Regions from separate parts of the Micromonospora sp. NPDC049374 genome, predicted to be linked through region 1. Evidence: riboswitches for the same ligand, from Rfam matches in the RefSeq annotation. Region 1 holds a riboswitch; each other region holds the start of a gene.
What was found. A riboswitch is a leader RNA that binds a small molecule or an ion and turns the genes downstream of it on or off. The one in region 1 is predicted to bind cyclic di-AMP.
Positions count from the first base shown of each region.

Region 2: linked by a shared signal. The riboswitch ahead of AB0J93_RS18105 (hypothetical protein) and the one ahead of AB0J93_RS18900 (hypothetical protein) in region 1 are both predicted to bind cyclic di-AMP.
Region 3: linked by a shared signal. The riboswitch ahead of AB0J93_RS12805 (NlpC/P60 family protein) and the one ahead of AB0J93_RS18900 (hypothetical protein) in region 1 are both predicted to bind cyclic di-AMP.

Region 1 is NZ_JBFAQH010000011.1:34,389-37,656, reverse strand. It holds gene AB0J93_RS18905 (carbonic anhydrase) at 73-771, shown strand; gene AB0J93_RS18900 (hypothetical protein) at 857-1,873, opposite strand; cyclic di-AMP (ydaO/yuaA leader) riboswitch at 1,877-2,008, opposite strand; gene AB0J93_RS18895 (YibE/F family protein) at 2,175-3,268, opposite strand, start outside.
Region 2 is NZ_JBFAQH010000010.1:117,184-120,451, reverse strand. It holds gene AB0J93_RS18115 (AAA family ATPase) at 1-87, shown strand, start outside; gene AB0J93_RS18110 (cation diffusion facilitator family transporter) at 179-1,096, shown strand; cyclic di-AMP (ydaO/yuaA leader) riboswitch at 1,250-1,381, shown strand; gene AB0J93_RS18105 (hypothetical protein) at 1,386-2,489, shown strand; gene AB0J93_RS18100 (PfkB family carbohydrate kinase) at 2,708-3,268, shown strand, end outside.
Region 3 is NZ_JBFAQH010000006.1:177,925-181,192, forward strand. It holds gene AB0J93_RS12800 (NlpC/P60 family protein) at 98-1,108, shown strand; cyclic di-AMP (ydaO/yuaA leader) riboswitch at 1,301-1,435, shown strand; gene AB0J93_RS12805 (NlpC/P60 family protein) at 1,490-2,482, shown strand; gene dcd (dCTP deaminase) at 2,539-3,117, opposite strand; gene AB0J93_RS12815 (pyridoxamine 5'-phosphate oxidase family protein) at 3,195-3,268, shown strand, end outside.

The sequences.
Region 1 (3,268 bases):
CCGTGATGGCAGCCCGTGACCAGCGCCGGCCGGGATGACCAGGCATTCCTCCCAGAGATGAGGTGCAGCCGGATGAGTCGACCCGGAACGCCCGGCCCGCAGCCCGGACCGGAACGCGAGCTGCTCACTGCGGATCTTCCGGGTGCCCCGCAGCGGGCCCTGGCCGAGCTGCTCGCCGGCAACCGGCGGTTCGTCACCGACACGCTGCGGCATCCCAACCAGAACGCCGGGCGGCGGGCCGCCGTCGCGGCCGAACAGCATCCCTTCGCGGTGATCGTCGGCTGCTCCGACTCCCGGCTCGCTGCCGAGATCATCTTCGATCGCGGGTTGGGCGACCTCTTCGTGGTCCGCACCGCCGGGCACACCGTCGGGTCGGAGGTACTGGGCAGCGTGGAGTACGCGGTGGCCGTGCTGCGTACGCCGCTCGTGGTGGTGCTCGGCCACGACTCGTGCGGCGCCGTCCAGGCGGCCCGCGAGGCACTGGCCACCGCGACCACGCCTCCCGGGCATCTGGGTGCGGTGGTCGACGCCGTGGTGCCGAGCCTGCACCGGGCACAGGACGCCGGAGTGCACGAACTGGACGGGATCGTGGACATCCACATCGCGCGGACCGTCGAGACGATGCTGGCCTCCTCCACGACCCTCGCGGCGGAGGTGGCTGCCGGGCGGTGCGCGGTGGTCGGCATGTCGTACCGCCTGGCCGCCGGTGAGGTGCGGGCGGTGGCCGCGGAACCCGCCGAACTCGGCGGTGCGATGGCGACCGCGCCCTGATCCGCGACCGACGACGACGTCCTGAACGACGAGGGCCGTCCCGCCACGGTTGACGGGACGGCCCTCGGTGCGTCGCGTCGGGCGATCAGAGCAGTGACACGTGAACGTGGTCCGTGTGGTTGGACGGGCCGCTGTAGGAGCTCCAGCGCTCGGTCGCCGCGAACCAGATCTGCCGGTTCCAGATCACGTAGTAGACGCCCAGCCGGTCGGCGTTGCGGACCAGGAAGGCGGCCAGGTTGTTGCCGTAGATCCGGGTGTCGTTGTTGTGCCACGGCCTGAAGCCGCTGTTCTGCAACGACCAGTCGCAGGCCCGGCCCTTGGGGTGCTCGAACTTGTCACCCGGGCGGAAGCAGCCGACGAACCGGTTGAATCCGGCCCGCTTGACCTCCTTGTACATGTGCAGCGTCCGGGGCGTGATGCAGCCCGACGTGGTGGGGTCGTTCTGGCTGCACGACTCGGGCTTCCAGCCGCCGTCCGAGGCCCGGTTCGGCGCGATCCGGGCCACCGGCGAGGTGGCGTCCACCAGCCCGCCGGTCAGGCCGACACCGCCGACCAGTCGGAGGGACTTCTCCGCCTCGCTCTTCTTGCGCGCCATGTCGTTGGTCAGCTTCTTCTGCTCGCGCACCTCGGCGTCGAGCGCGAGCTTGGCCTGCTCTGCGCGGAGCTTGATCGCGTTGACCTCGCCCAGCTTCTTGTCGTTGACCAGGTTCAGCTCGTCCAGTGCCGAGGCCCGGTCGATGAACGAGTCCGGTGCGCTGCTCTGCAACAGCATGGCGATCGCGCCGACCCGGCCCGTCCGGTACGACTGGGTGGCGATCTGGGCGACCTGTGGGGAGAGGGCGTCCAGGTCGGCCTGAGCGGAGCGGACCTCGACCGCCAGTCGGAGCTGGCGCTTCTTGGACTTCTCCAGCTTGGCCTTGGCCTTGGAGTAGTCCCGGGTGGTCGCCTCGATCAAGTCGTTGAGCATCGGCGGGTCGTCGTCGTGCTCCGCTGGTTTCGGGTCGTTCGGTGCGGCCGTCGCCGGCATCGGACCGGCGAACACGGCGAACGCGGCGAACACGGCCACCACGGGTGTCAACCAGCGGCGTAGGGGTGCCGTCACTGTTTTCCCTTCCATCGACCGCCGACCGGGTTAGCTGACGGGTTCGGGACGGAAGTGGCCCCTACCGCTTTCGCGGATTCACCCCACGTACCTGGGTTCCCGGCTCGCCTGACGGCGATTGGGCGGTGGCACCGCAGGCGCCGCTGCGCGCCTTCGGCGGTGACCGGCAGTGAGGTTACCCGACAGTCCATCTGTGCCTCTACGCCCCGAACCCGACGAGATGCGTCATTTCGTAATCGCTTTGAGTGACCAGCGACACGGTTACGAGCCGCATCGGCAGGGGCGGTCACGTTGAGGAGTGTCACCATGTGGTGTCCGTGCTCCTGTCCGGGTCGGGCCACCCCGAGGGGGTGGCGGGGGATGTGTTTCGGGTGGGTGGGGTGCTGAGGGCGCGGAGCGCCTCGGCCCGGTCCGTCGCCGGCCGGGGAACCACGGGGGTGGATCCACCACTGCGGACGCCGGTGTCGCCGCGCCCGGCGGTGGTGACCACCGCGGCCAGCGCGGTGGTCAGCGGTACCGCGGCGATCAGCCCGAGCGTGGCGACCACGCTTCGAACGATCTCCGTGGTGAGGAACTCGCTGGTCAGGATCTGCCCCAGCGCACGGGAGTCCGCGGTCAGCAGGAGCAGTAGTGGCAGCGAGGCGCCGGCGTACGCCAGCACGATGGTGTTGACCACCGAGGCGATGTGTGCCCGCCCGACCCGGGTGGCCGAGCGGTACAGCTCCCGGCGGGAGAGGTTCGGGTTGGCGTGGCGCAGCTCGTTGACCGCGGCGGCCTGGGTGACCGTGACGTCGTCCAGTACGCCCAGCGAGCCGATGATGATGCCGGCGAGCAGCAGGCCGTGCAGGTCGACGTCGCCGCGGAACATGGACAGGGTGGTGGCGTCCTCGCTGCCGAATCCGGTCAGGTGGGTGGCCCCGGTCGCGGCCAGCCCGAGCAGCCCGGTCAGTACCAGGCTGGCGAGCGTGCCGAGCACGGCCACCGAGGTCTGGGCGGATACGCCGTGGGTCAGGTACAGCACCACGAACATGATCAACGAAGCGCCGACGATGGCGACCGCGAGCGGCGGCTGGCCCGCGCTGATGCCGGGCAGCACGAAGGTCAGCAGGATGGCGAAGCTGGCGGCCAGGCCACCCAGAGCGGCCAGGCCCCGCAGTCGCCCGAAGGCGACGATGGCGGCGGCGAAGAGTACGGCCAGCCACACCAGCGGCTTGCCGCGTTGGTGCTCGGCGATGTTGTAGGTGCTGACCGAGGGGTCCTCCGGATCGGTCAACGAGACCAGGATGATGTCGTCGTCGACGTCGACCCGGGGTGCCCCGGGCCCGGTCGGGATGGGCGTCTGCACCTCCTGCCCGGCGTCCGGTCCGGTCTGCACCCGGACGGTGACGGTGCCGC
Region 2 (3,268 bases), on a different contig from region 1:
GCGGAGCCCGGCTCCGGTGTCCGTACCCTCTACGTCGCGCTGTCCCGGGCCACTCAGCGGTTGACCACCGTCGACCCGACCGGTTGAGCCCGAGCACCGCGAGCCACCCGACGATTGCACACATAGCGATGTTGGCATAGCTCCGTCCCCGGCCCGGCGGACGACGCAAGGTGTCTGGGTGGGTGCCGGCCATGACCACCACCATGCTGCGGTGTCGAACGCCGCGCACCGCCACTCCGGCCGGCTGTGGGCAGCATTCGCCCTGCTCAGCGCGCTGACGCTGGTCGAGGCAGCCACCGCTCTACGGACCGGTTCGCTGGCCCTGCTCTCCGACGCCGGGCACATGTTCACCGACGTGCTGGGCATCGGGATGGCTCTCGCGGCCGTGGCCGCCACCCGACGGGCCGACACCGACCCGCAACGCACCTTCGGGCTCTACCGGCTGGAGGTGCTCGCGGCCCTGGCCAATGCGGTACTGCTCTCCGGCGTCGCGGTGTACGTGCTGGTCGAGGCGGTACGCCGGTTCGGGGATCCACCCGAGGTGCTCGCCGGCCCGGTACTGGTGGTGGCGGCCCTCGGCCTGCTCGCCAACATCGCCGCGTTCGCTCTCCTGCGACCGGGGGCGCGGGAGAGCATCAACCTGCGCGGTGCCTACCTGGAGGTGCTGGCGGACCTGCTGGGCTCGCTGGGCGTGATCGCGGCCGCCCTACTGATCACCGTGACCGACTGGTGGTGGGCAGACCCGCTGGTCGCGGTGGCGATCGCCACGTTCATTCTGCCCCGGACGTGGCGCCTGGGTCGGGCGGCGGTACGCATCCTGGTCCAGGCCGCGCCGGAACACCTTCAGGTCACCGCGGTGTACGACCGGCTGGCCGCGGTGCCGGGCGTGGCCGGCGTCCACGACCTGCACGTCTGGACGTTGACCTCCGGCATGGAGGTCGCCTCGGCGCACCTGACCGTCAGCCCGGGCGCCGACGTCGGCGCCGTGCTGGCAGCGGCCCGCTCGGCACTGCACGAGGACTTCCAGATCGAGCACGCGACACTGCAGATCGAGCCGCGATCGGATCCGGGGGACTGCGGGGCAGCCCGGTGGTGACGGGAGCAATAGCCCCAAAAAGGGTTATTGTCCGCTTTTGATCTGGTCTACTAGTCAACAACTGAACACCAGCAGTAACAGCAGCTGCACCGGTCACATGGGCACCGGTAGGCTCGGACCCGGCCCCCGCCAGGCGGCACCCACCGGTGCCGGCGGCGGCCGCCGCCTAATCGCCCGCCAGGGCGAACCGGGGAACCATGTTCCTGGGGTGTATCCGCGTCAGCGGTAGGGATCTTCCGTCCCGAACCCGTCAGCTAACCCGGTCGGCGGCTGACGGAAGGAAATGTGCATGCCAGCAGTGGCAACGGTAAGACCGGCCGCCCGTACGGCGGCCCTGATCGCCGCCGCGCTCGCCCTCACCCTCGGCGTCGCGCTGGCCCCCTTCTCCCCAGCCGCCGCGGCACCGCAGCCGCTGCGGGCGGCGGCCCCGGGCGATGTGGACGACGAGGGTGGCACCCCGGCGCTGCGGGCCCAACTGGAGGCCGCCAGCAAGGGCTACCTCGACGCCAAGACCGCGCTCGACCGCTCGGTGAAGCGTCAGAAGAAGCTTGCCGAGCAGCTCAAGACGACCGAGAGCCAGGTCGCCGAGCGCGGCACCAAGGTTGCCGAGATCGCCGCGCAGGCGTACCGCACCGGGCGACTGGGTGCCGCGTCGGCGCTGCTCAACAGCGGGTCACCGGCCGGTTTCATGGACCGGGCAGCGGCGCTGGATGCGGTGGCCGCCAACGAGGACCGCGCGCTGCGCGAACTCCAGACGGCCCGGGACGAGGTCGGCGCCACCAAGCAGGCGCTGGACGCGGAGATCCAGGAACAGCGCAAGCAGGTGGCCGTGATGGCCAAGCGCAAGGACCAGGCCGAGCGGGCGTTGACCGTGGCCATCGAGCGGGACGAGGCGGCCGAACGGGCCAGGGCCGCCGAGCGGGCCGCCCGGTCACCCTCGCGCAACAGCGGGTCGAGCCCCACCGCCAAGCCCGCTCCCCGTAACTCGGACGGGTCATGGCCCTCGGAGTCGTGCAGCGTCAACGACCCCACCCCGGCCAACGGCTGCATCACCCCACGCACCCTGCACGCGCTGAAGCAGGCCAAGTCAGCCGGCTTCACCCGGTACGTCTCCTGCTACCGCTCGGGCGGCTCGGGCGAGCACCCGAAGGGCCGGGCCTGCGACTTCGCGGCCCAGAAGAACGGCTTCGGCGGGGACGCGACCGGGGGCGACCGGTCCTACGGCAACAACCTGGCGGCGTACTTCGTGAACAACGCCGACCGGCTCGCGGTGCTCTACGTGATCTGGTACAGGCAGATCTGGCTGCCCAGCAGCGGCTGGAAGTCGTACAGCGGCGCCCGGGGTGACCCGTCCAGCGACCACACCAACCACGTCCACCTGTCGGTGTACTGAGTCCATCGTCGCGCCGGGTGAGCCGCTCTTCACGAGCGGTTCACCCGGCGCTGCGTTTCCACCGCTGGTCGGCGGGGCACCGTCCCTTCGGCGCGCGATGACGCGTCTCCTTGGTTACCGTCGTACCAGGAAGCGGTATTTGTCCGCTAACGGGAGGGACGCCCCATGAACGAGCGAATCGCCAGGCGCGACGGCGGTACGGACAACGGGGAGCGGTCATGAGCGACCGCGTCATGATCTTCGCCCCGACCCCGCTGCTGACCGTGACCATCGACCAGCCGAGCGACGCGCCGGAGCTGCACCTGCACCCGGGCGGGCAGGGGGTGTGGCAGGCCAGGATGGTGCTGTCCCTCGGCGTCGACGTGGTGCTCTGCGCGGCGCTCGGCGGCGAGGTCGGGCAGGTACTGGAGCCGTTGCTGGTCAGCGAGGGAGTCGACCTCAAGGTGGTGGCCCGCGACTCCGGCGGCACCGGCGGGTACGTGCACGACCGCCGCGAGGGAACCCGTCGGGAGATCGTCGACGTGGTCGGCCAGCCGTTGAGCCGGCACGAGCTGGACGAGCTGTACAACCTCGCACTCGGCGAGGGCTTGCGCGCGCCGGTCAGCGTGTTGAGCGGGCCGAACCATCCGTCACTGGTCCCGGCCGACCTCTACCGGCGCTTCGCCGCCGATCTCGGCGCCAACGGTGGCCTAGTGGTGGTGGACCTCTGCGGCGAGCATCTCGCCGCAGTTCTGGAGAGCGGCGTCTTCTTCCTCAAGGTCAGTCACGAGGAACTGATC
Region 3 (3,268 bases), on a different contig from region 1:
CTGCCGTTCCCTAATGTGGGGCACCGACCGCCATGGGTCCTCTGTCCCCGCCCCTTACCGCTCGCGGGACGCCCGGCGGTCGGTTGCAAAGGAGACGCTGCCGGTGGCAACCATGCCCCTTCATCGTCGTGCGCCAGGACTATCCCGTCCGGGTGGCCTGCGTAGGGCCGCCCGTGCGCTGGTTGTCCTCGTCGCCGCCGCCGCGGTCGGTGCCGGCCTGCTCGCCGCCCCCGCGTACGCCGAACCCTCGGTCGACGAGATCGAGGCCCAGATCGACAAGCAGTGGCGGAAGCTGGAACCCACCATCGAGCAGTACAACAAGGTGCGCTCCGAGCTGCGGGTCAACCGGCAGAAGTCGAAGAGCCTGGGGAAGAAGATCGAGCCGCTGGCCCTGGAGACCGAGCTGGCGATGAACCGGGTGGCCGACCTCGCCTCCCGCTACTACATCAGCGGCCCGTCCGCGGAACTCGGTGCGGTACTGCTCAACGCGAAGCCCGACGATCTCGGTGAGCAGATGGCCCTCCTCGACCGGCTCGCGTCGCAGGAGCGCCGCGAGCTTGAGGGCGTCATGAAGATCCGCAAGAAGTACGACGACCAGAAGGCCAAGCTCGACGCCCTGATCGCTTCCCAGGAGAAGCAGGAGAAGGATCTGGCGGCGAAGAAGAAGAAGATCGACGCCGAGATCAAGCGGCTCGAACGGTCGCTGCCGGTGACCACGGTGAAGACCACCAACTGCCCGACCATCAACGGTGTGGTCAGCGACGCCGCCCGCACCGCCATCAGGACGGCCTGCGCCCAGGTCGGCAAGCCGTACGTGTGGGGTGCCACCGGGCCGAACTCGTTCGACTGCTCCGGTCTGACCCAGTACGCGTACCGGGCCGCCGGCATCTCGCTGACCCACTTCACCGGTGCCCAGTGGAACGAGGGCAAGGCCATCTCCCGCTCCGACGCCCGTCCCGGTGATCTGGTGTTCTTCTTCAGCGACCTGCACCACGTCGGGCTCTACCTGGGCAACAACCAGATGGTGCATGCGGCTCGAGCCGGTAAACCGGTGAACGTATCGCCCATCACGACCATGCCGGTCGCCGGCTTCCGCCGACCCGGCTGAGTCACCACCCGCGCCCGCTGAGCGGTCGCGCAGGAACGCCCGAGGGCTCCCGGTCAAGTCGACGGGGGCCCTCGCCATTGTCAGATGTCAGCACCCACGGTGACGGTGCGGTTGTGTTGCGTATTGACTCCGATCGTCCCTACGCTGGGCAATCGTCGGCCGCTGGCAGTTCCGCCCACCCAGGGCGGTAACGGTCCGACACCGCCGAATCGCTCCTCAGCGAGCCGGGGAACCAGGTACCCGGGGTGAATCCGTGCGAGTCACGGTAGGGCGCCCCTTCCCGCCCGAACCCGTCAGCTAACCCGGTAGGCGGTATGGGAAGAAGGAGTGCTGAGCCCGGTGGCACACCATGCCCCGCGGCCACCGTCATCGCGGCCGGGGATGCCCGGCCGACCGACGGCTGCGCCGCGTTTCCGCTGGTACCGCTGCATCCTTGCCGCACTGGCCGCGACCGCCGTGATGCTGACCGGCGGCGTGGCGGCGGCCGGGGCCGACCCCACGGTCGCCGACATCGAGCGCCAGATCGACGAGGACTGGAACCGGCTCGAACCCGTCATCGAACAGCACAACGCCACCCGGCAGGACCTGGCCGCCAAGCGGCGGGAGGCGGACGCGCTGGCCGCCCGGATCGCGCCGCTGCAACGGCAGGTGGACGAGGCCATGGACCGGGTCGGCAAGCTCGCTGCCCGCGCGTACAAGGGTGAGCAGGTACGGGCCGTCAACACGCTGCTCGGCAGCCGGTCGCCGGGCGAGGTCGTCGAGCAACTCGGCCTGCTCGACCGGTACGCCCGCTTCCAGCAGCAGGACGTCCGGCACGCGAGTGAACTGCGCGACGAACTCGCCGCCGCCAAGGCCGGGCTCGACCGCACCATCGATCAGCTCGCCGGTACCGAGGCCGATCTCGCGGCGAAGCGGCGACAGATCGACGCCGAGATCGACCGGTTGCAGCGGCTCCGGCTGCGGGCGTACGGAAAGGGAGGTGGTGGGCCGCTGCGGCCGGCCCCCTGTCCGGCCAGCTACCCCGGCGGACCGGCCGGCGAGGCGGTCACCTTCGCCTGTGCCCAGATCGGCAAGCCGTACTCCTGGGGCGCCGAGGGGCCGAACGCGTACGACTGTTCCGGGCTGACGCTGGCCGCATGGTCGCGGGCTGGTGTCGCACTGCCGCACAACGCGGCACGGCAACGTCGGGTCACCGCGTCGGTCAGTCGCGGCGCACTGCGCCCCGGCGACCTCGTCTTCTACTACCGGGACCTGCACCACGTCGGCATGTACGTCGGTGGTGGCTGGGTGGTGCACGCCTCCCGGGCGGGTCAGCCGGTCAAGATGAAGCGGCTGGACAGCAGCCCGGTGCACAGTTTCGGCCGGCCCGGCTGAGGCGGACGGACGTAGGCGCGGGACGGTGGATCAACGGCTGCGGCGTGGCTGTGGTGTCACCGGGTGGGCCAGGTGCGCCAGCTCTGCCAGGCACGACTCGGCGTCGGGCCGCGCTGACCCTGGTAGCGGGAGCCGTAGACGGCCGATCCGTACGGGTGCTCGGCGGGCGAGGAGAGCCGGAAGATGCAGAGCTGCCCGATCTTCATGCCCGGCCAGAGGGTGATCGGCAGGTTGGCCACGTTGGACAGCTCCAGGGTGACGTGACCGGAGAAGCCGGGGTCGATGAAGCCGGCGGTGGAGTGCGTGAGCAGGCCGAGCCGTCCCAGACTGGACTTGCCTTCGAGGCGGCCGGCGAGCTGGTCGCCCAGCGAGATGACCTCAAGCGTCGAGGCGAGCACGAATTCGCCCGGGTGCAGCACGAACGCCTGGCCGTCGGGCACCTCGACGGCGGAGGTGAGGTCGTCCTGCCGGGTGGCCGGGTCGATGTGGGTGTAGAGGTGGTTGTTGAAGACCCGGAACAGTTTGTCCAGACGTACGTCGATGCTGGAGGGCTGCACCAGGGTGGGCTCGAATGGTTCGAGCGCCAGGGTGCCCGCCTTGATCTCGGAGACCAGGTCGCGGTCGGAGAGCAGCATCGCCACACCATAGCTGCCGGTATGCGACACGCGTGTCGGACTACCCGCTTCGAACGTGTGTTCGATAGGATGTCGGCATGGCTTCCTGGTCCGAATTCGCCGCTGACGAGCCTCGACTCGCCGACGGGATCCGCCTTCTCATGCAGCAGTA